DNA from 3 places in the Micromonospora lupini genome. Region 3 is predicted to be linked to each of the others. Evidence: riboswitches for the same ligand, from Rfam matches in the RefSeq annotation. Region 3 holds a riboswitch; each other region holds the start of a gene.

Region 1 (6,954 bases), 2.5 Mb from region 3:
GGGTCCGCGGTACTTCATGGCCCGGCCGCTGAGCGCGTGGCGCGAGTCGATCCGGGGCGAGTTCCGCTACGCCCGCCCCTTCGACGACCTGTGAGCCCACCGCGCATCCGCCGCCGCCGTGCCGCCGACCTCGACGGCTGTGTCGCGGCGCTCGCCGAGGTTCACCGGGTCGACCGCTATCCGCTGAACTGGCCCGCCGACCCGCACCGCTGGCTGCGCGAGCCGCACCCGACGCGAGCCTGGGTCGCCGTCGACCCCGCCGCGACGATCGTCGGACACGTCGCGGTGCGTCGCCTGCCCGATCCGGCGGACGGGCCGCTCACCGGGTCGAGCGCCGAGGTCTCTCGGCTCTTCGTGGCGCCGGCCGCCCGAGGATCGGCGCTTGGCGACGCCCTGCTGGGCCGGGCGCGGCACTGGGCGGATGGGCGCGGACTGCGTCTGGTGCTCGAGGTGGTCGCCGACAGTCCCGCGGCCGTCGCCCTGTACGAGCGCACCGGATGGCGGTGCACGGGCACCGGCACGGCATCGTGGACCGCCCCGGACGGCAGCCCGGTGTCGCTGCGGCGTTACACCGTGCGCTCCGACGCCACCCCGGCCATCGCCGCCAGACGGCGGGCGAGCAGTCCGGCGGCCTCCCGCAGCTCCGCGGGCTCCACCACCTCCACCTCGTAGCGCAGGCGGGCGATGTGCGCGGCGAGCCAGTCCAGGCTGTCGCCGCCGACGACGAGCAGGCACCAGCCGTCGCTGCCGGCCTCGACGCGCCCCACCTGCGGCGGGACCGCCTCCCGCACGCGCTCGGGCGGAGCGTGCACCCGCACCCGGGCCAGATAGCGGTAGGGAGCGTCGGTCACGGACCGCTGCACGAAGGCGATCGGATCCGGATGGTCACGCGCCGGAAAGCGCCAGGTCGTCGCCACCGTGGCCCGCATCCGGTCCAGGCGGAACGTACGCCAGTCGTCGCGATCGACGTCCCAGGCCATCAGATACCAGCGGCGGCCGGTGGTGACCATCCGGACCGGCTCGACCGTCCGCTCCCGCTCGCCGCCGTCGCGGCCGGCGTAGCGGAACCGCACCCGCACCGCGTCACGACAGGCGCGGGCGAGCGTCACCAGCAGCTCAGGGTCGATCTCGACCACCGGGCCGATGAGCGTCTCCGTCCAGCCGTGCACCGCTCGCACCTCGGCGCGCAGCCGCGCCGGCATCACCTGGTCGAGTTTCGTGAGCGCCCGCAGGGCCGCCTCGCCCGCCCCGGCGACCGTGCCCCCCGCCGCCAGTCGCAGCGAGACCGCCGTGGCGATCGCCTCCTCGTCGTCGAACAGCAACGGCGGCAGCCGGGTGCCCGCGCCGAGCTGGTAGCCGCCGCCGACGCCCGCCGACGCGTGGAGGGGATAGCCGAGTGCGCGCAGCCGTTGCACGTCACGGCGCACGCAGCGGTCGGTGACACCCAGCTCGGCGGCCAGCTCGGCGGCCGTCCACGACGACCGCCGCTGCAACAGGGCCAGCATCCGCAGCACCCGCTCCGTCGTCGCCTCCACAGTCACCCGCCGATCGTTTCACTAATAGCGGAACGATCCTGTCCGCCAGCCACGAGAGGGTGGCAGCATGACCAACCAGACCAGAGACGAGGGAGCCGTCATGGCCCGCGAGGTGCAGATAACGTTCGACGCGGCCGACCCGGCCAGTCTGGCGGCGTTCTGGGCCGACGTCCTCGACTACGAGTTGCAGGGCCCACCCGGGGACTTCGACTCGTGGGAGGCCGCGCTGGACGCGATGGGCGTACCGCCGGAGCGACGTAACGACGCGTCGGCGGTGGTCGACCCCAAGGGCGCCGGGCCGCGCCTGTTCTTCCAGCGGGTGCCGGAGGGCAAGCAGGCCAAGAATCGCGTGCACCTCGACGTGCGGGCCGCCCCCGGGCTCACCGGTGACGACCGGATGGCGGCCCTGGAGGCGGAGGCCGAACGGCTCGTCGCCCGCGGCGCCACACGCCTCGCACGGCACGAGCCCGCTCCTCCGCTCGGCGCCGGCCACCTCGTGCTGGCCGACCCCGAGGGCAACGAGTTCTGCCTCGACTGACCGGGTGTTCGCCCAGCTCACTGCCGCGACGGTCGGGCATCGTGCGAACATGTGTTCGTGTCGCCAGACGCCCACATCCTGCACGCCGACCTGGACGCCTTCTACGCGTCGGTCGAGCAACGCGACGATCCGCGCCTGCGGGGGCGCCCGGTGATCGTTGGCGGTGGCGTGGTGCTCGCCGCCAGTTACGAGGCGAAGGCGCGGGGCGTGCGCAGCGCGATGGGCGGCCAGCAGGCGCGCCGGCTGTGCCCGGACGCGATAGTGGTGCCGCCCCGGATGGCGGCGTACACGCAGGCCAGCCGGGCGGTGTTCGAGATCTTCCGGCAGACCACCCCGCTGGTCGAGGGGCTCTCCATCGACGAGGCGTTCCTCGACGTGGGCGGCCTGCGGCGGCTTGTCGGCACGCCGGCCGACATCGCCGAGAGGCTGCGCCGGGAGGTCCGCGACCAGGTCCACCTGCCGATCACCGTGGGCGTGGCTCGGACGAAGTTCCTGGCGAAGGTGGCCAGCGGGGTGGCGAAGCCGGACGGGCTGCTTGTCGTCGCCCCCGATGCCGAGGTGGCGTTCCTGCACCCGCTGCCGGTGGAACGGCTCTGGGGCGTCGGGCCGGTCAACGCCGCCAAGCTGCGGGAACGCCGGATCCGTACGGTCGGGGAGGTGGCGCGGCTCGGCGAGGCCGCGCTGGTGTCCCTGCTCGGGGCGGGCGCCGGCCGGCACCTGCACGCCCTGGCCCACAACAGCGACCCCCGGTCGGTGCAGGTGGGCCGCCGCCGGGGCTCGATGGGCGCGCAGCACGCGTTGAGTCGTACCCCGCACGCGCCTGCGGAGTTGGACGCCATCCTGGCCGGCCTGGTCGACCGGGTCACCCGACGGATGCGCTCGGCCGGACGGTCCGGGCGCACGGTGGTGCTGCGGCTGCGATTCGGCGACTACACCCGGGCCACCCGCTCGCACACCGTCCGCAAGGCGACCGCGGACACCACGCCGCTGCTGGCCGCCGCGCGGGCGCTGCTGCGGGCCGCGCTGCCGGAGATCGACAGGCGGGGCGTCACCCTGATCGGCGTCTCGGTGGGCAACCTCGACGACAACCCGGTGCAGCCGGAACTGCCGTTCGACGCCGACACCGGGGCCGACCTGGACGCCGCGGTCGACGCGGTGCGCGACCGGTTCGGCTCGGCGGCGCTCACCCGGGCGGTGCTCCTCGGCCGGGATCCGGGCGTCGAGATGCCGCTATTGCCGGACTGAGGGGGGTTGTGGGGCCGCTTCGGCTGCGACCGGCGACACATCACAGCAGGTCGGCGGTTTAGCCGGCGGCTGACGGGTGACCCTTGAGGGGAACAGCCTGACGAGGGGGGCCCACCATGTCCGACGACACCAGCAACCGACCGAGCCGGCACGCCGAACGTCCGCACGACGTGACCGACCCCCTGCTCTGGCAGCTGGCGGTCGACGTGCTGAGTGCCCACGAGCCCGACGACGAGGGTCACTGCCGCAACCTGCAGTGCGCCGGCCAGTCCTGGCCGTGCTCGGCCCGGGCGGGTGCCGAGCAGTCGCTGCGGCTGGCCCGCAGGACGCAGGCCTCGGTCGAGACGGCCATCGACGGCGACGGTGCCGGCACGGGCTGGCCCGGCGAGACGGCGGCACCGGCCCCCCGCTGGGACCGTGACGCCACCGCGGTGATGTCGCGCCGAGGGTCGAGGGCGTCCGCCGCGGCGTGACCGCGCCGTCATCCGCGCCCCGACCAGCGCCCTCGAACGACCGAACGCTCGGCCGGTGACCCGGCCGAGCGTTCGAGTGTCGTACGTCAGAGGGCGAGCCGCTGACCGGGGAGGATCAGGCCCGGGTCGGCGCCGATCACCTGCCGGTTGCGCTCGTACAGCGCCTGCCAGCCGCCCGCCTGGCGGTGGCTGTCGGCGATCTCCGACAGGGTGTCCCCCGGCTTGACGACGTACGTGTCGCCGCCGGCCGCGGGCGCGGTGCGCTCGTGGTTGCGGGTCGCCGGCTGGTCGCCGCGCGACGACCGCTCCTTCGGGGCTGTGGACCGGTCCTTCGGGGCTGTGGACGTCGACGACTTCGGGGTCGACTTCGTCGAGGACTTCGTGGCGGAGCCGCCCGACGAGCCGCCCTTGCGGCCGCAGGTCGGCCACGCGCCGATGCCCTGCCGGTCGAGCACCTTCTCGGCGATGGCGATCTGCTCGCCGCGGCTGGCCAGGTCGGCACGGGCGGCGTACTTCTTGCCGCCGTAGCCGGCCCAGGTTCCCTGGGAGAACTGCAGGCCGCCGTAGTAACCGTTACCGGTGTTGATCTTCCAGTTGCCGCCGGACTCGCACTTGGCGACCGCGTCCCAGTTGACACCGGCCTGGGCCGGGGCCGCAGGGCCGAAGAGGGCGACCGCGCCGGTGACCGCGCCGACGGCAAGCGTGCCGACGGCGACGCGGCGGGTGGTGACCCGTCGATGACGGGGCGTGTGGACAGACGTCATGTGTGGTTCCTCCACGCCGGCGAGGTGAGCTGTCGGGTTCGGGCCGAGGAGCCCGGCCGCGCGGTGGCGGCTTCACCCCGAGGTGACATGCACCGAGGAACGTTGGGTCCCCCGCTCCTGCCCGGTTCTGGTATCCGACGACCGGGGGCAGGATTTGGCGTTGCCGGTCGCGGTGTCCACGGTGGCGGACTCGACCGACCGTAGGCACGGTCGGTGACGGTCGCCCAACCCTTGTGAACTTGTTCACCGGCCCACGCGGGGCGTCACCCGCACCGGTTGCGGGCACGTACTCGGTGTGCTGTGACCATCGTGGACCGTTGCCCACCGGAACCACCGGTAGCGGACCGCCGCCGCACGCCACCCACAGCGATGACCAACAGGGCCACAGAGAACAACGGAAACCAATCCCCGGTACGCGAGTAGACCGTGCCCCACCCGGTCGTCGAAGCGACGGTGACCAGCAACTCCGCGTCACCGGCGGTGGCCTCACCCACCACTCTGCCGTTGGGGTCGGTGACCGTCAGCCGGCCGAGCCCGGCGGCGCGGACCACGGTGAGCCCGTTCTCCACGCCACGGACAAGGGTCATCCGAGCGTGCAGCCAGCCGTCCGAGCTGAAGTCCAGGGCGGGGACGAGCAGCACGGTGGCACCCTGCGCCCGATACCGTCGGACCAGGCCCGGAAAGTCAAGGTCCTTGCAGATCGCGACGCCGAACCGCCCGTCCACGAGCGCCTCGTCACCAGGCGTCAGCCAGTCCTCAAGGCCGGGGACCAGGTGCTGTTTGGTGTACGTCGTGACCGTCCCGGACGGGTCCAGCACCAGCGCTACGTTGTACGCCGTGCCGGCCCGTCGGAGCACCGCGCCGACTACCACCCGGGCCTCGGTCTGCCGGAGCGCGTCCACGAGCAGCGGAAGCGTCGAATCCGTCACGGCGAACACCTTCTCCGGCAGCACGACGACGCGCGCCCCGCGGTCAGCCAGGCTCGCGACCCGCGGAGCATAGCGGGTGAGCAGGTCACGGCCGGCCGGTTCGTCGATCGGGAGCCCGTCCTCGGGCTGCCTCAGGGCGACCAGGCCGACGGTCAGCGGCGCGGCCGTCTCCGGGGAACGGTTCAGCGACCAGGCCGACCACGCGCCGGCGCCGACCAGGAGGGCGAGCAGGCAGGCGACGGCGGCTCGCTGGCTGCCGAGCCGACTGACTGGGGTTCGCCGCACGCCGCCGAGCAGGGCGGCGAGGGCGATCGGGACGGCGAGCAGCAGGTAGGTGACGCCCCAGACGCCGGTCAGGGCGGTCACCTGGATGACCGGCCGGACGTCGGCCTGCGAGTAGGCGAGGCTCCACCACGCGCCGTTCGGGAACAGGCGGGACGCGGCGTATTCGCCAAGTACCCACAGGGACGGCACGGCGAGCACGGCGGTCACGGTGCGCCCGCGCAGCAACAGCTCTCGGGCGAGCAGAACCGTGCCGCCCGCCAGGCCGAGGCCGAGCCCGAGCACACCGGCCACCGCGGGGACCGGTAGGCGCAGGGTGTCGAGGTAGTACCCCGCCATGCCGAGCTGACCGATCGACCAGGCGAGGACCGTCGCGCCGAGTGCGGTGCGCGGGCGTATCCGCACCGAGGCGAGGATCAGCGGAACCGGGGCGAGCCAGGTCAGCGCGGCGACGGGATGCAGCCCGGAACCACCGAGCCAGAGCAGGCCGCTGAGGAGCGTGGCGACGATCGTCATCATGCGTCGATCGTGCGGCCGGAGCGGCGGGGGCGGATCGCCCTACGAACCGGGTTCGATCTGGTCCCGTGGCGGGAGGCGCGGGAGCAGCGGGCCGGACGATACTGCCGAGGTGAAGCGGTACGTCAATCTCACCGTCACCGTGGCGGCCGTCGCCGCGACGGTGGTGCCCGCGCTTGTCGGCGGACCACGCTCCTGGTGGGTGCTGCCGCTCGCGGTCCTGTCGTCGGTGCCGGTGCTGTGGCGGGACCGGGCGCTGGTTCCCGTCGCCGTCGTCGTGGGCGTCGCCACGACCGTCTCGGCGACGCTCGGCGCACCCCCGCTGCTGCCGGTCGGCCCGCTCGTCTGCCTCTACACGTTCGCCGCGCGGTCCTGTATGCCCATCCGCCTGCTCGGCATCGTGCTCACCGCGGCCGGCCTGGTGGTGTCGCTGCTCCATCCGCACCCCGACGTGGAGGTGCTGCGTTACCTGTCGGTCGCCTACATCTTCTCGTACGCCCTGGGCACCAGCGCCCGCGCCCGCCGTACCCAGGCCACAGCCCTCGCCGAACGCGACCGCCGCGTCGCCGGTGAGCGGGCGGCGGCCGTGTTACGCGAGCGCACCCGCATCGCCCACGACCTGCACGACATCCTCACCCACGCGGTCGGTGTCATGATCGTTCAAGCGGAGGC
Region 2 (6,954 bases), on a different contig from region 3:
CCGCAACGCGACCACCCGGATCGCGCTTGACGCCGTCGGCCCGGCCGACTGCAACATCCTCTTCCACGACGCGGTGCGCCCGCTGCTCAGCGGCCGGATCGTCCGCGAGTGCGTGAACGCGCTGTGGACCTACAACGCCGTCGACGTCGCCATCCCCTCCGCCGACACGATCATCCAGGTGGACGAGGACGACTGCATCACCGACATCCCGGTGCGCTCCCGGTTGCGCCGGGGACAGACCCCGCAGGCGTTCCGCTCCCCCACCATCCGTGAGGCGTACCGGATCGCCGAGGGTGACCCCAACTTCGCCGCCACCGACGACTGCGGCGTGGTGCTGCGCTACCTGCCGGGCACCCCGATCAAGGTGATCGACGGCTCGGACGAGAACATCAAGGTCACCCACCCAGTCGACGTGCACCTGGCGGACAAGCTCTTCCAGCTCGCCGCGGCCCAGGCGCCCCGGCTGACCGACCACCGCAGCTACTCGGAGGAGCTGACCGGCCGCACCATCGTGGTGTTCGGCGGCAGCTACGGCATCGGCCACGAGCTGACCGAGCTGGCCCAGCGCTACGGCGCGCAGGTCTTCCCGTTCAGCCGCTCCACCACCGGCACCCACGTGGAGCGCGCCGAGGACGTCGAGGCCGCGCTGACGACCGCCTTCGAGGCCACCGGCCGGATCGACCACGTGGTGGTCACCGCCGGGATCCTGGAGAGGGGCGCCCTCGCCGAGATGGACGAGGAGACGATGGACCGAGTGCTCCAGGTCAACTTCGTCGGCCCGGTGACCATCGCGCGGCAGGCCCTTCCGTACCTGCAACAGACCAAGGGTCAGTTGCTGCTCTACACCTCCAGCTCGTACACCCGGGGTCGGGCCCGCTACGCGCTCTACTCGGCCACCAAGGCCGCCCTGGTCAACCTGACCCAGGCCCTCGCCGACGAGTGGGCAGACGTCGGCGTCCGCGTCAACTGCATCAACCCGGAGCGGACCGCCACCCCGATGCGGACCAAGGCGTTCGGCGAGGAGCCGGAGCACACCCTGCTCGCGGCGGAGGCCGTCGCCCAGTCCTCGCTTGACGTGCTGATCTCCGACCTGACCGGTCAGGTCATCGACGTACGCCGGGCGCCCGGTGACGGTCCGTCGGTGCCGGCCCAGCCGGCGCGGGCCGGGGCCGCGGCGGCCGTGTCCTCCGCGAGCTGACGCGGGCGACGGAACTCCGACGGCGGCGAACGGAACGACATGCGTGGTGACCTGGTCCGCAAGCTGGCCGCCCGGTGCCTGAGCGTCGGTCTGGCCGTGCTGGCGTTCGTCGTGGTGGCGCTGACCGGCGCCACCGGCTGGGGGCTGGCGCTCGCCGTCGCCGCGCTTGTCGCGGCGTACGCCGAGCAGCGGATCCGGCCCGGCGCTGACCTCGTCGCCGAGACGGCGCTGATCGCCGCCGCGGTCCTGGTCGGCTACTCCCGGCGGCTCGACGACGGATTCGACCCGGCGCTGGCCGCCACCGCGCTGGTCCTGCTGGGGCTTGTGCTCCTGGTGGGGCCGCTGCGGACCGCCGGCAACCTGGAGGTCCGGGCGGCCAACCTGCCGGTACGCGGTTGGACCCCGCTGATCGCCGACCAACTCGGCGTCGCCCTGCTCGGGCTGCTCGCCGCCGTGGCCCTCGCCGCCGCGCTGGCCCTGCCGCCCGCCGTGGCGCTGGCCGCCGGCCTGCTCGTCGGCGTCGGTGCCGGGGCTGTCGCGCTGGATCTGGCCCGGCGGCGGTTCCGGCCCACCGTCGGCGGTGGGGCGGTGGCCCGCGCGCTGCGCCGGCACCAGCCGGAGTTCCTGCTCTACTTCTCCGCGCCACCCGGCTCGGAATACCAGGTCACCATGTGGCTGCCGTACCTGGAGCGGATCGGCAGTCCGTTCCTGGTCCTGGTACGCGAGCCGGAGTTCCTGGCGCCCATCGCGGCGGCGACAGACGCTCCGGTGGTCTACTGCCCCACCCTGCGGGCGATCGACGAGGCGCTGGTGCCGAGCCTGCGGGTGGCGTTCTACGTCAACCACGGGGCGAAGAACAGCCACTGCGTCCGGTTCACCCAGCTCACCCACATCCAGCTGCACCACGGCGACAGCGACAAGGCGCCGAGCGCCAACCCGGTGTCGGGGATCTTCGACCGGATCTTCGTGGCCGGTCCGGCGGCGATCGACAGGTACGCCCGCGCCGGAGTGCGGATCCCGGCGGACAAGTTCGTCGTGGTGGGCCGCCCGCAGGTCGAGTCGATCGACGTACGCCGGGAGCCGGCGCGCGGCCTCACCAGCCCGACGGTGCTCTACACCCCGACCTGGACGGGGCACCACGCCGACGCCGACTACTGCTCGCTGCCGGTGGCCGAGGAGCTGCTACGACGGCTGTTGGAACGCGGTGCGACGGTGATCCTGCGGGCTCACCCGTACACGGCGCAGAACCCGGCGTCGGCACGCCAGCTGGGCCGCCTGACCGAGCTGCTCGTCGCCGACCGGGCCCGCAGCGGCCGCCAGCACGTTCTCGGCGCGGCCGCCCGGGAGCTGAGCTTGACCGACTGCGTCAACCGCTCGGACGCGCTCGTCTCCGACGTGTCCGGCGTGATCTCGGACTACCTCTACTCCGGCAAGCCGTACGCCGTGACCGACATGGGCGACGAGGGCGACCGGTTCGCCGAGCGTTTCCCGCTGGCCGCATCGGGCTACGTGCTGCGGCGCGACATGTCGAACGTTGACGCCGTGCTCACCGCGCTGCTGGCCACTGACCCGCTGGCCGAGGAGCGCTGGGCCACCCGCCGCCGCTACCTGGGTGACTTCCCCGCCGAGTCGTACGCCGAGGCGTTCCTGTCGGCCGCGCGCCGGGAGTTGGCGGCGCAGGATCCTACGGACGCGCGTACGCCGCACCTCTCCCCCTCTGCCTAAGAGGTCTCCACGGGGTACCTGTCGAACGGGTCTGCGCCCGTCCGCACGTACAGGGCCTGGACCGTTCCCAGACCCCGTCCATCTCGGCCGCCCACGGCTGGACGCCCGACGGACCACACGTCCGTCCGCCCCAGCAGCGGGAGGCAGCGGGCCAGTGCCCGGTCGAGGTTCGGGGCCTCCAACCTGGCGAGCACCCGCACCACGACGTCGTCCTCGGCGGCCACCAGGGGCAGTCGCTCAACCGAGGCGGTCCCGGCGAGGTCTCCTCCGCGCAGGTCCAGAGCGTCGTCGGCGCTGTCGGCCACCGTGAGTACGGACACGCACAACGGAGTCATGCCGTCCCTGGTCCGCTCCCGGCCGGCCGCGAAGAGCGTCGGGTGGCCACGCGCCGACTCGTCCACCTCCACATCGCCGTGCCCCCACCCGAAGCGGCTCAGCAGGGGCGCGGCCAGTTGGCGCACCGCCTTCTCCCCGGCGGCGGACAGCGGGGGCGGTTGGAGCGTCAGGTCGACGTTCACCCCGCGGCGGCCGCCATCGGGATCGGCGCGGGCCGCCGTCAGGCCCACCGCGCCGAGCGCGGCCACGAGTGGTTGGCAGCGACGCACCGCGTCGTCGAGTCGGGTGTCGACGACGTTCAGGCTCACGCAGACGAGCAGTGTCGAATCGCGATCAATCATCGATGCGGGAGCGTACGTGGCGCAGCGCGGTCGCACGACGACATTTCCGGCCCCCGTGGGCGCTCGCGGCGGCTCAGCGGTAGGCGTCCAGCAACGCCAGCACGGCGGCCGGGTCCTCCAGGTGCGCGTTGTGGCCGAGGCCCGGCAGCGTGGCGACAGGCACGCCGTACTCCTTGAGCTGCGCGTCGGTGACCATCGGGTCGTGCTCGCCGCGCGCCAGCACCACAGGCACGTCGGTCGCCGCCAGCAACGCGGCCAGATCGGGCTCGCCGACGGCGAACGCGGTCGTGTCCATCGCGAGCCGCCACCGGCCGTCGACCTGGCGCAGACCGGCGTCCACCATCGGGGCGTCCGGGGAGACCAGGCCGGTGAGGCCGGCGACCCGCAGGTAGCGGCGGGCGGCCTCGGTGCGGCTGGCGTACCAGCCGACCGGACGGGCAGCGAGTTCCGCGGCGCGGGTCAGCTCGGCGGGTGACCAGACCGCCTTGATGCCCAACCCGACCACCGCGTCCACCGGCAGCCCGGCGTCGCGGGCCGCCAGCGTCAGGCCGACCACCCCACCCAGCGAGTGGCCGAGCACGACGACGCGGTCGTCACTGGCCAGGCCCTGCCCGACCCGCTGCGCGAAAGCCTCGAAGGAGTACGACGACAGCGGGGCCGACCAGCCGTGGCCGGCGAGGTCCGGCGCCAACCACCGCCCTGGCCAGTGCTGCTCAAGCAGTGACGCCCAGGGCAGCCACACGTCGCCCGTCGCTCCCATGCCGTGCAGCAGCAGCAGGACCGGCCCACGGCCGGCGTGACCACCCGAATCGTCCACCACGGCCGCAGTCTCCCACGGTTGGCGGCCCGGTACGAGAGCCGTGATCGGCAGCGACGCGACAACGCCGCGGGCGCCGGCCCCTCGTGGGGGACGGCGCCCGCGGCGTCAGCGCCTGGGTCAGGCGGAGTAGCCCCGGCTGGCGATCCAGTTGGCCAGGTCGATCGTGGTGATCCAGTAGGACGGGTCGGCCGGGTTCGCCGAGTCGGCGATCCGCACGGTGCGGCCGTTGTCCTTGTAGCCCACGACGGCGATGTAGTGCCCGCCGCCGTAGGAGTGCCAGCCGCCGTCGGTGTCGGTGGCGTCGCCGACGACGTTGGCGACCACGCCTCGGCCGTCGGTGATGGCCTTGACGACGTCGGCCTGGAGGCGGTCCATCTGCGCGCGGCTTGGCGCGCCCTCGAACATCCGGGTCCGGTACGGGGAGCCCTTCACCTCGGCGTTGAGCACCCGGGTGGTGTCCTCGGCCGAGTTGGTGCCCATCTCGGTGGTGCCCAGCTCGGCGCCGAGCTCCTCCTGCGTGCGGTCGATGCCGCTGGCGCTGAGGGCGTTGCGGGTCGCCGCCGGGCCGCAGTTGTAGTACGTGTTCTGCGCCTCGTAGTCGTAGTCGAGCACCTTGGTCGCGGGCGGCTTCGGCGGCGTCGGCTTACGGGTGAGGTCGGGGTTGCTCGTGGCCTTCGCAGCGGGAGAGGCGGCGCTCGTGGCCGGGGCGGCGGTGCTCGGCGCGGCCGAGGGGGGCGCGACGCGTGCCTGGCCGCGGGACGCGATGGTGTCGCTGCGCATCTCGGCGACTGTGGTCGAGGTGTGCCCGCTGGCCGGGGCCCCATCGGTGCCGGCGAGCAGGACGCCGGTGGTGGTGGCGATCGCGAGGGCCGCGGCGGAGGCGGCGACGATCTGGTACGGGCGCTCGGTCGCGAGGCGACGAAGCTGACGCTGCAGGGTGTGCTTCACGGGGTCCTCCACGGTTCGGGGGGAGAGCGGCACACCGGGCGCGGTCGGTGTCCGGGCAGGCGCCAGCGCGCGGACCGTGGTCCGCGGGTGGTGAACCGCTCAGGGGATCGCCCGGCGCGGCCGGGCGGGAGAGGCGGCGACCCGGGGGGTCAGCTCACCGTCACGAGGCGGATGAGCGGGGGTGCCGCGACGCCGTGGAGGCGTGGGACCAACCGAGGGGTGGAGAGGTGCTGCACGAGGATGGAACTCCTTCCGTCACCGCCTACCGGGTTAGCTGACGGATTCGGGCGGGAAGATCGCCCTACCGCGGGCCGTGGCTCGCGGATTCACCCCGGACTTACTGTGGGTCCCCGGTTCGTTGATCACGATTGAGCGGGTCGGCGCGGCGTCGCATCCTGCGATCGGTTACCGCACCGGACGGGACGACAGTACTGGCCGACGCTCACCCTGCCAAGCGGTGCCCACCTGCGTAAACATCGTCTGGTGCGACAATTTCTGCGCGTATTGCCGCTGACGTGACTCGATGGGACAACCGGTTACCGAGGCGTCCGTGGGTGACAACCGGACAGGTCGCCGGAAACGCCTCGACAATTGCGGGAACAATGGCCACCGATCGGGCCGGTCGCCCGATTTTCGCTGGCGGTGACCGGCCTCACATAACAGATCGGGCTCAACCCGCCCGGACGGGACGCCAGCGCGCCACAACGGCCGGACGCGACGCCCCGGTCGTCGCGCGACGGGACGGCACCGGGGTCGGCAACAGCCGGGCCGTCGCCGCGTACGCCTCCTCGGCGAGGGTGCGCGCCGACTCGGCGGCCAGCTCCGCGTCCCGCCAGGCGGACCGCTCCCGCTCGGCTGCTGCCCGGTGGTCGGCCAGCCGCGCGTCACGGATCACCCGGGTGAGAAGCACCTCCTGCTCGACCGGGTGCCGGCGGGGATCCCAGCCGCGCCGGTGCCCGAACACGTCCGCGAGCTGAGCCATGGTCAACTCTCCACGCCAGTGCGCGGCCATCGCGGCACGGTGCAGGTAGCGCTCCCGGGCGGCGTACTCGGCGGGGGTGTGCGGGGTACGCGGGGGCGGCAGCGCACCGGCGGTGGCGAGGCGGCGGGCGGTGGTGTCCGCGTCGTCGTACCGGGACCAGGCCCGCTGCGCCTCTTCCTGAGTGATCAGCCAGTCAGCGCGTCGTCGTCGGGCGGTCTGCGCGGCGCGGGACGCGGCCACGGCCACCTCCTCGGCGTACCGGCGCAGGTCGGCGACCTCGGCGGCGGCCACCTCGCGGGCGGTGGGCGCCGGCGGCGGCGGCTCGGCTGCCGGCGAGTCCCGCTCGGGACGGGCCACCAGCACGGCGAGGACGGTAAGCGCCAGCAGGAACAGGGCCGACCAGATGGCGGCAGCCTGGGGCACCTCGGTCAGGAACTGATAGAACACGACGGTTTTCATGGTCGGCACCTCGGAGGCACGTTGCGATGGGGAAGCCGAACGAGGGTCGTGGCCCACGGATCGGCTGGTGCGGAGTTGGTGTGTCGACAGGTGCGGTAGCGGGACGCTCAGCCCGGCGTCTCGGTGCCCCGGTCTGACAGCTCGG
Region 3 (6,954 bases):
TCGTCCCCGCCGCCGAAACCGCAGGCCAGTACGAGGGCGAGCAGCACGCCTACCCCGGCCAGCCCGGCCAGTCGCTTGATCATCGAAGATCCTCTCCGTCACGGTGGGTGTTCCGGGCCGATGCTAGGCGGCGTCGGCAACCGTCCAGCCCGGACCGGACCGGGTGCCGTCGCACGACACGCCGGCCCTGTGCGGGGCCGATGTCCAGGGCACGCCGGTTGTCGGGCGTGTCGAGCCACGCCCGTTACCCTGGTCCGGCGACGCGTCGGTGCCGACCGATCGCGGAGTGGGCAGATAACGAAAAGTATTGAATGATCAGATGCCGAAAAGTGGGGATATGGGCGACTTTGTGCGTCCGGATCCGTGAATTGCTCATCCCGAGGGGTGGCGACCGAGGCCGTCGGAGGAATACTCTCGGTCGCGGCCCGCGTACTGATGAGACGCCCGGGGGACGGGCGGGTGGAGGTGCTCGCGTGAGCCTGTCGATCGTGAAGTCGGTCCTGTCCGGTGGAGTCGTGGAGATCGCCCCGCGGGGCGAGATCGACGTCGACACAGCGTACGAGGTGCGTGAAGCGATTGCGGAGGTGCTGGCCAAGAGCCGCCCGCTCCGCATCGAGTTGAACATGAGGCTTGTCACCTTCATCGACTCCGTGGGGATCAGCGCCATGGTCGCCGGCTTCCAGACCGCGGAGGTCAGCGGCGTCAAGCTGGTGGTCACCGAACCGAGCCGGTTCGTGCACCGTCAGCTCTGGGTGACAGGTCTGCTCGGTCTCTTCGGCGCACCGGAGCCGTACTTCGCCGGGGCCGCCACCCCCGAGGTGCTTCCCGGCGCCTGAGCGGGCCACGCCCGCCGTCAGGGCTGCTCGTCCAGACCGGTCAGGTCCACGTCGGTCACCTCGGTGACCGCCCGGATGGCCGTCACCGACGCGTACCCGCCGGCAAGCAACGCCACATCCGTGCCGGGCTGCGCGGCCTGGCCGGGCTCCTCCAATGAGGTACGCACGAAGCCGTGCCCCGACTCGGCCACCGTCATCTGCACCTGACCGAAACTGGCCAACGAGCCGCGCCGCACACCGCGCAGCCGCCCGTGCGGCAGGTCGGGGGCGTTGACGTTGAGCACGCTCTCCGGTGGCCCGGAGGTCAGTCGGGGGAGCAGGTCCAGGGCGACCCGCGCGGCGGTGTCCCAATGCCGTTCGGCGTCGCGTACCCGGGCGGCGGCATCCACCGCGGCCCCGCCGCTGGCGGCCGTCGCCTCGCCCGCGGAGAGCACGTCGAGCGAGACCGCCATGGCCCGGCACCCGTTCGAGGCGGCGGTGAACGCGGCGCCCACCGTGCCGGAGTGCAGCACGGCGCGGCCGGCGTTGGCACCCCGGTTGATGCCCGACAACACGACCGACGGCGGCGGGCCGAACGCGCCGTGCAGCGCGATGAGCGTGATGAAGCCGGGTGAGCCACCGACGCCGTACGCGGGCACACCCGCCAGTTCGGGCAGCGGATGGTCGTGCACCACCACCCGCCCGTCGCGTTCCACCGCGCTCATCGCGGCGCTGGTGCCGCTGGCCTCCTCAAGCGGCGCCGCGACCACCACGTCCAGGCCCCGCTGGGCGGCGGCCAGGGCCAACGCCTGGATGCCCGGCGCGGCGATCCCGTCGTCGTTTGTCACGAGCACCCGCAGCGTCACCGCTCGACCACCCGGTCGGCCAGCTCGTCGGGGGTCGTCCGCTCCTGTTGCCGGCTGTCCGCCGGGACCAGCCGGACCCGCTCCACCAGCCCCGTGATCGAGTCCAACCGTCCGGTGCCCAGCCCGTGCCGGGTCACGTTCAGCGCGCCGGCGGCGGCGCCGGTGCGGATGGCGGTCCGAATGTCGCCGCCACGGGCGATCACGGCGGCCACCCCGGCGGTCATCGAGTCGCCCGCGCCCCGCGGATCGGCGGCCTCCAGCCGGGGCATCTCCACCTCGAAGAGGTCCCCGTCGATGAGCGCCAGCGCCGGCTGGTCGGCTCGGCTCACCACCACCGTCTCGGCGCCGGCGGCGTGCAGGTCGTACATCGCCCGGGTCAGCTCGGGGCCGTCGCCGCTGCGGGCGCGACCGTCACGGATCAGCTCCTCGTGGCTCACCTTCAGAAAGAACACGCCGCTGGCCAGCACGGCGCCCAGGTGGTCACCGGACAGATCGACGACCACCCGGCTGCCGTTGGCGCCGAGGTCGGCGGCGAAGCGGCGGTACAGGTCGGCCGGGACGAGCCACGGGGCGTTCGGGCCACTGAGGACGCTCACGTCGGCCCGAAGGCCCTCGCCGAGCGCCAGGTTGTACAACTCGTCCAGCTCATGGCGGCTCAGTCGCTCCCCGGGCACGTCCACGACCTCCTGGCGGGACCCGCCCCGCCGGTCGTGCACGTACGCGCCGCTGCCGGAGTCGCGTACCACCACCTTCAGATTCACTCCCTCGCTGACCAGCAGCGGCTCCAGCACCTGACCGATCTCGCCACCGAGCGCGGCGCAGAGCACCACGTCCACTCCGAGCGACAGCACCATGCGGGCCTGCCAGACGCCCTGGCCGCCGGGGTGCAGGTGCAGCTCGGGCTGGTCGTTCGGCTGGTCCACGGTCACCGTGAGCTGTGGAGTGGGCGCGAAGACCATCACGTGCCCGCTCACCGGTCGTCACCGAACATGTGTCCCACCCTTCGTCACCATCGGTGATTTCCCATCAGCCGACCGTAATGGGAACGCTGCGCGAATGCCGGGACAACGGACGGTGTCCGTCCGGGCGTTGCCAGCCTGAGCCTCGTACGGGACGATCGTGCGACCAGCGACGTCGGGAGACGGTGTGCTCAGCAGCGATACCTTCAGCTACACCGTCCAGGCCCGCTGCTCACTCGCCGAGGCGGCGGCGTTGTTGAGCGACCTGACCCGCCAGGCTGAGCTGCACCCATTGATCGTGCGGGTCCGCCGGGTGCCGCCCCGCCCGGGCGCCCGAGCCAGCTACACGATCAACGACAGGCTCGCGGCGGGGCCGTTGCGCTTCCGCACCACCTACCAGGCGGACGTGCTGATCTGCGAGCCTGACGAGATCGTCACGGTGGCCCGCCAGTGGCCGGCCACCACCGTCCGCAACCACACCCGGCTGCGCGCCGAGCCGGACGGCCTGGTCCGGATCGACGTCGACATCACCCTGCGCGCCCCGACGCCCCTGTTCCGGTACGCCTTCCGGCAGGCCCGCGCCGCGCACCTCGCCCTGGCCACCCGTCTCGGCGCGGCCTTGGACACCACCCACGAAAACCAACCGCCGGCCTGACCCACCGCTCGCCCCCGGCCCGGTCGGTCGTGGTCTCCCGGCATGATCGTGCTCGATCCTGGTTGTAGTGGTGCCCCCGCGGCGCGATGGCCACTACTTCCTTGTTGTTGCGCGATCCTGCGCTGCGGCGGGCGCGTTCGTGGGCCCGGCGGGCCGGCCGGGTCGGCGGCCCCAGGGCTTGTACGTGGAGAGCACCGTCGCGATGATCATGAGAGTGGTCGACACCGAGGGTGCGATCACCAGGTCGGCGCGATCCCGTGCGGGCAGGGCGGCGCCCAGCGCGCTGGCGTGCCGCAGATTCGGGGTGAGCAGGAACAGCACCAGCCCGACCATCACCGTGGTGATCACGAGCTTGACCAGCACCCACCGGTAGCGCACCAGGCCCCACGGGGTGAGCAGCGCGCTGGCGACGCCGACGAGCCACACGAGCACGCTCAGCGGCGCGAACAGCACGGTGCCGACGAGCCCGGCGACCGGGTAGACCACGGCCGGGTCGGCGCCGCGCTGTGCCGCGATGCCGAGGGTGAGCAGCACCAGGTCCGCCCCGAGCCAGCCGAGCGAGGTGATCAGGTGCAGGGTGAGCAGCGCCTTGCGCGTGGTGGGCCGGATTCGCGGCATACCGGAAATGCTGCCGGCTCGATCGGCCCGGGTCGTCTGACCGTCGGCGACGTCCAGGCTACGTCCGCTGACGTACCCGGCACCGGCGCCCCGTGTCGACGGTGCGCCGGCCACCGGTGGGGTCAGTACACCGACAGGTGTACGTGGTTGGTGTGGTCGCTGGAGGGGTCGCCGTTGCCTCCGCTGTACGACTTCCAACCGCTGCTGGGCAGCCAGATCTGCCTGTACCAGATCACGTAGAGCACGGCGAGCCGGTCGGAGTTGCGGATGAAGTACGCGGCCAGGTTGTTGCCGTACGTCTTGTCGGCGCCTGTGGCGTCGCCGCCGAAGCCGCCCTTCGCCGCGGCGAAGTCGCAGGCCCGGCCCTTGGGGTGTTCGCCGGAGCCGCCGGAGCGGTGACAGGAGACGTAGTGGGTGAAGCCTGCGGCCTTGGCCTGGTTGAGGGCGTGCAGGGTGCGTGGGGTGATGCAGCCGCTGGCCGGGGTGGGGTCGTTGATGCTGCACGACTCGGACGGCCAGGAGCCGTCGGAGTTGCGTGGCGCGGGCTGGGCGTTGGCGGTGGAGGTGCCCCGGTTGGAGCTGGTGTCGGCGGCGGTGGTGCGCGGCTTGCTGGTGGCGACCGTGAGGGCCCGCTCGGCCTGCTCCTTGCGCTTGGCCATCACCTCGACCTGCTTGCGCTGCTCGCGGATCTCGCCGTCCAGGGCGGTGCGGGTGCGGTTGGCCTCGTCCCGGGTGGCGTGCAGGTCGCGCAGCACCCGGTCCTCGTTGGCGGCCACCACGTCCAGCGCTGCCGCCCGGTCCATGAAGCCCTCGGGCGTGTTGGTGTTGAGCAATGCCGAGACGGTGCTGAGCCGGCCGGTGCGGTACGCGACGCCGGCGATCTCGCCGACCTTGCCGTTGCGCACGGTCATCTCAGCCTCGGTGGCCTTGAGCTTTGTCGCGAGTTGCTGCTGTCGCTGGACGGAGGTGTCCAGGGCGCGCTTCGCGTCCAGGTAGCCCTTGCTTGCCGCTTCGAGCTGGGCCCGCAGCGCGGGGGTGCCGCCCTCCTCGTCGCCGTCGGGCGCCGCGGCGGCCCGCAGACCGCCGGGGGGAGCGGCGGTGGCGGCGCCGACCGGTACCGCGACGCCGAGGGTGACCATCATGACGATGAGTGCCGCGAGTCGGGCGGCGGGTGGTCGTGCTGGTGCCACTGAGCATGTCCTTCCGTTAGCCGCCGACCGGGTTAGCTGACGGGTTCGGGACGGAAGATCCCTACCGCTGACGCGGATGCACCCCAGGAACGTGGTTCCCCGGTTCGCCCTCTCGAGTGATTAGGCGGCGGCCGCCACCGGCGCCGGGAGGGCGCCACCGGGTGGTGGCCGGGACCGAGCCTACCGGGGCAGGTGGGGCGGATGCAGCAGTTGTGACAGACGGTGCCTGCCCCGCCACGGCAAATTGCGGCGAATGCGAGGGAAGCTCTGCAAATACCGCTACCACTCGATCGAGCCGCAGGCTCCGGGGGCGGTGCCGGGCTCGATCTGCAGCGTGGCGTGCTCGATGCGGAAGTCCTCCCGCAGGGCGGCGCGCGCCGCGTCCAGCACCGCGCCGACCTCCGCGCCGGGCGCCATGATCAGGTGTGCGGAGGCCACGTCCATGCCCGAGGTGAGTGTCCAGACGTGCAGGTCGTGCACCTCGACCACGCCGGGCACCGCGGCCAGCCGGTCATGCACGGCGGTGACCTGGAGGTGTTCCGGGGCGGCCTGCACCAGGATGCGGACGGCGGCGCGTCCCAGCCGCCAGGTGCGCGGCAGGATGAACACGCCGATGGCGACCGCGACCAGCGGGTCGGCCCACCACCAGTCGGTGACCGTGATGAGCAGCGCCGCTCCGATCACGCCGAGCGAGCCGAGCAGGTCGCCGAGCACCTCCAGGTAGGCGCCCTGGAGGTTGATGCTCTCCCGGGCGCCGGCGCGCAGCAGCGCGAACGCGATCAGGTTGGCGAGCAGGCCGAGGACGGCCACCACGAGCATCGGTCCGGTCAGCACCTCGTGGGGGTCGCCGAACCGGCCGATCGCCTCGATCACCACGTAGACCGCCACGCCGGAGAGCAGGACGGCATTGGCCAGGGCGGCCAGCACCTCGAGGCGGTAGAGCCCGAAGGTGCGCTGCGGGTCGCCGGTGGCCCGCCGGGTGGCGGTGATCGCGGCGAGCGCCATCCCGATGCCGAGCACGTCGGTGAACATGTGCCCGGCGTCGGAGAGCAGCGCCAGTGAGCCGGTGTGGAAGGCGGCCACACCCTCGACCACCATCAGGGTGGCGAGCAGCCCGAACGCGGCCCAGAGTCGGCCCCGGTGCTGGTGGGCGGCGTTGGCGACCGACCCGTGGTGGTGGTCATGACCTGCTCCCACGAGATCCACCCTCCGTCGCCGCCCGGGACCCGGTCAAATGTATGCTCACATCGCTATGTATGCAACTGTACGGGCGGGCCCGACCGCCGACACCGCCAACGGGCAGGTCAGCCGGTCGGGTCGATGGTGGTGAGCCGCTGCGTGGCCCGGGAGAGCGCCACGTAGAGCGTGCGTACACCGGAGCCCGGATCGGCCCGGATCTCGCTCGGCGCGACAAGCACCACCCCGTCGTACTCCATGCCCTTGGCCTCCAGGCTGGTCACCACCTGCAAGCGCGCCGCGCCGAGCGCGCCGAGCCAGCCGGCGACCTCGTCGCGGCGGGTGACCGGCGTGATCACCCCGACTGTGCCGTCCACCTCTGCCAGCAGGCCGGTCGCCGCCTCCACGACCGCGGTCTCCAGCCCGATGGGCGGCACCACCAGCTCGACCGGATCGATCCCGGTGGAGCGGACGGCGGTCGGCAGCGACAGGTCCGGGTAGAGCCGGCGAATCTCCGCCGCCGCCACCGCGAAGATCTCCGCCGAGTTGCGGTAGTTGGTGGTGAGCGTGAAATCGTGCCGCTTGCGCCGGCCCAGCGCCTGGTCCCGGGCGCGGGCCAGCTCCTCCGGATCACCGGTCCACGCGGTCTGCGCCGGGTCACCCACAACGGTCCAC

Evidence for each region. Region 3 has a riboswitch for cyclic di-AMP ahead of OOJ91_RS13075 (coiled-coil domain-containing protein). Riboswitches for the same ligand answer to the same signal wherever they lie in the genome.
Region 1: another riboswitch for cyclic di-AMP. It lies ahead of OOJ91_RS01575 (transglycosylase family protein); the one in region 3 lies ahead of OOJ91_RS13075 (coiled-coil domain-containing protein).
Region 2: another riboswitch for cyclic di-AMP. It lies ahead of OOJ91_RS29920 (C39 family peptidase); the one in region 3 lies ahead of OOJ91_RS13075 (coiled-coil domain-containing protein).

The regions. Positions count from the first base shown of each region.
Region 1 is NZ_JAPENL010000001.1:358,060-365,013, reverse strand. It holds gene OOJ91_RS01605 (GNAT family N-acetyltransferase) at 1-94, shown strand, start outside; gene OOJ91_RS01600 (GNAT family N-acetyltransferase) at 91-672, shown strand; gene OOJ91_RS01595 (helix-turn-helix transcriptional regulator) at 567-1,541, opposite strand; gene OOJ91_RS01590 (VOC family protein) at 1,636-2,073, shown strand; gene dinB (DNA polymerase IV) at 2,131-3,318, shown strand; gene OOJ91_RS01580 (hypothetical protein) at 3,435-3,791, shown strand; gene OOJ91_RS01575 (transglycosylase family protein) at 3,878-4,555, opposite strand; cyclic di-AMP (ydaO/yuaA leader) riboswitch at 4,555-4,725, opposite strand; gene OOJ91_RS01570 (nitrilase-related carbon-nitrogen hydrolase) at 4,819-6,285, opposite strand; gene OOJ91_RS01565 (sensor histidine kinase) at 6,395-6,954, shown strand, end outside.
Region 2 is NZ_JAPENL010000003.1:397,061-404,014, forward strand. It holds gene OOJ91_RS29900 (bifunctional cytidylyltransferase/SDR family oxidoreductase) at 1-1,198, shown strand, start outside; gene OOJ91_RS29905 (CDP-glycerol glycerophosphotransferase family protein) at 1,238-2,923, shown strand; gene OOJ91_RS29910 (hypothetical protein) at 2,920-3,600, opposite strand; gene OOJ91_RS29915 (alpha/beta fold hydrolase) at 3,674-4,420, opposite strand; gene OOJ91_RS29920 (C39 family peptidase) at 4,538-5,380, opposite strand; cyclic di-AMP (ydaO/yuaA leader) riboswitch at 5,613-5,753, opposite strand; gene OOJ91_RS29925 (hypothetical protein) at 6,039-6,809, opposite strand.
Region 3 is NZ_JAPENL010000001.1:2,864,049-2,871,002, reverse strand. It holds gene OOJ91_RS13105 (hypothetical protein) at 1-83, opposite strand, end outside; gene OOJ91_RS13100 (STAS domain-containing protein) at 474-836, shown strand; gene surE (5'/3'-nucleotidase SurE) at 854-1,681, opposite strand; gene OOJ91_RS13090 (1-phosphofructokinase family hexose kinase) at 1,678-2,655, opposite strand; gene OOJ91_RS13085 (SRPBCC family protein) at 2,828-3,295, shown strand; gene OOJ91_RS13080 (hypothetical protein) at 3,389-3,913, opposite strand; gene OOJ91_RS13075 (coiled-coil domain-containing protein) at 4,036-5,103, opposite strand; cyclic di-AMP (ydaO/yuaA leader) riboswitch at 5,109-5,240, opposite strand; gene OOJ91_RS13070 (cation diffusion facilitator family transporter) at 5,383-6,300, opposite strand; gene OOJ91_RS13065 (HelD family protein) at 6,408-6,954, opposite strand, start outside.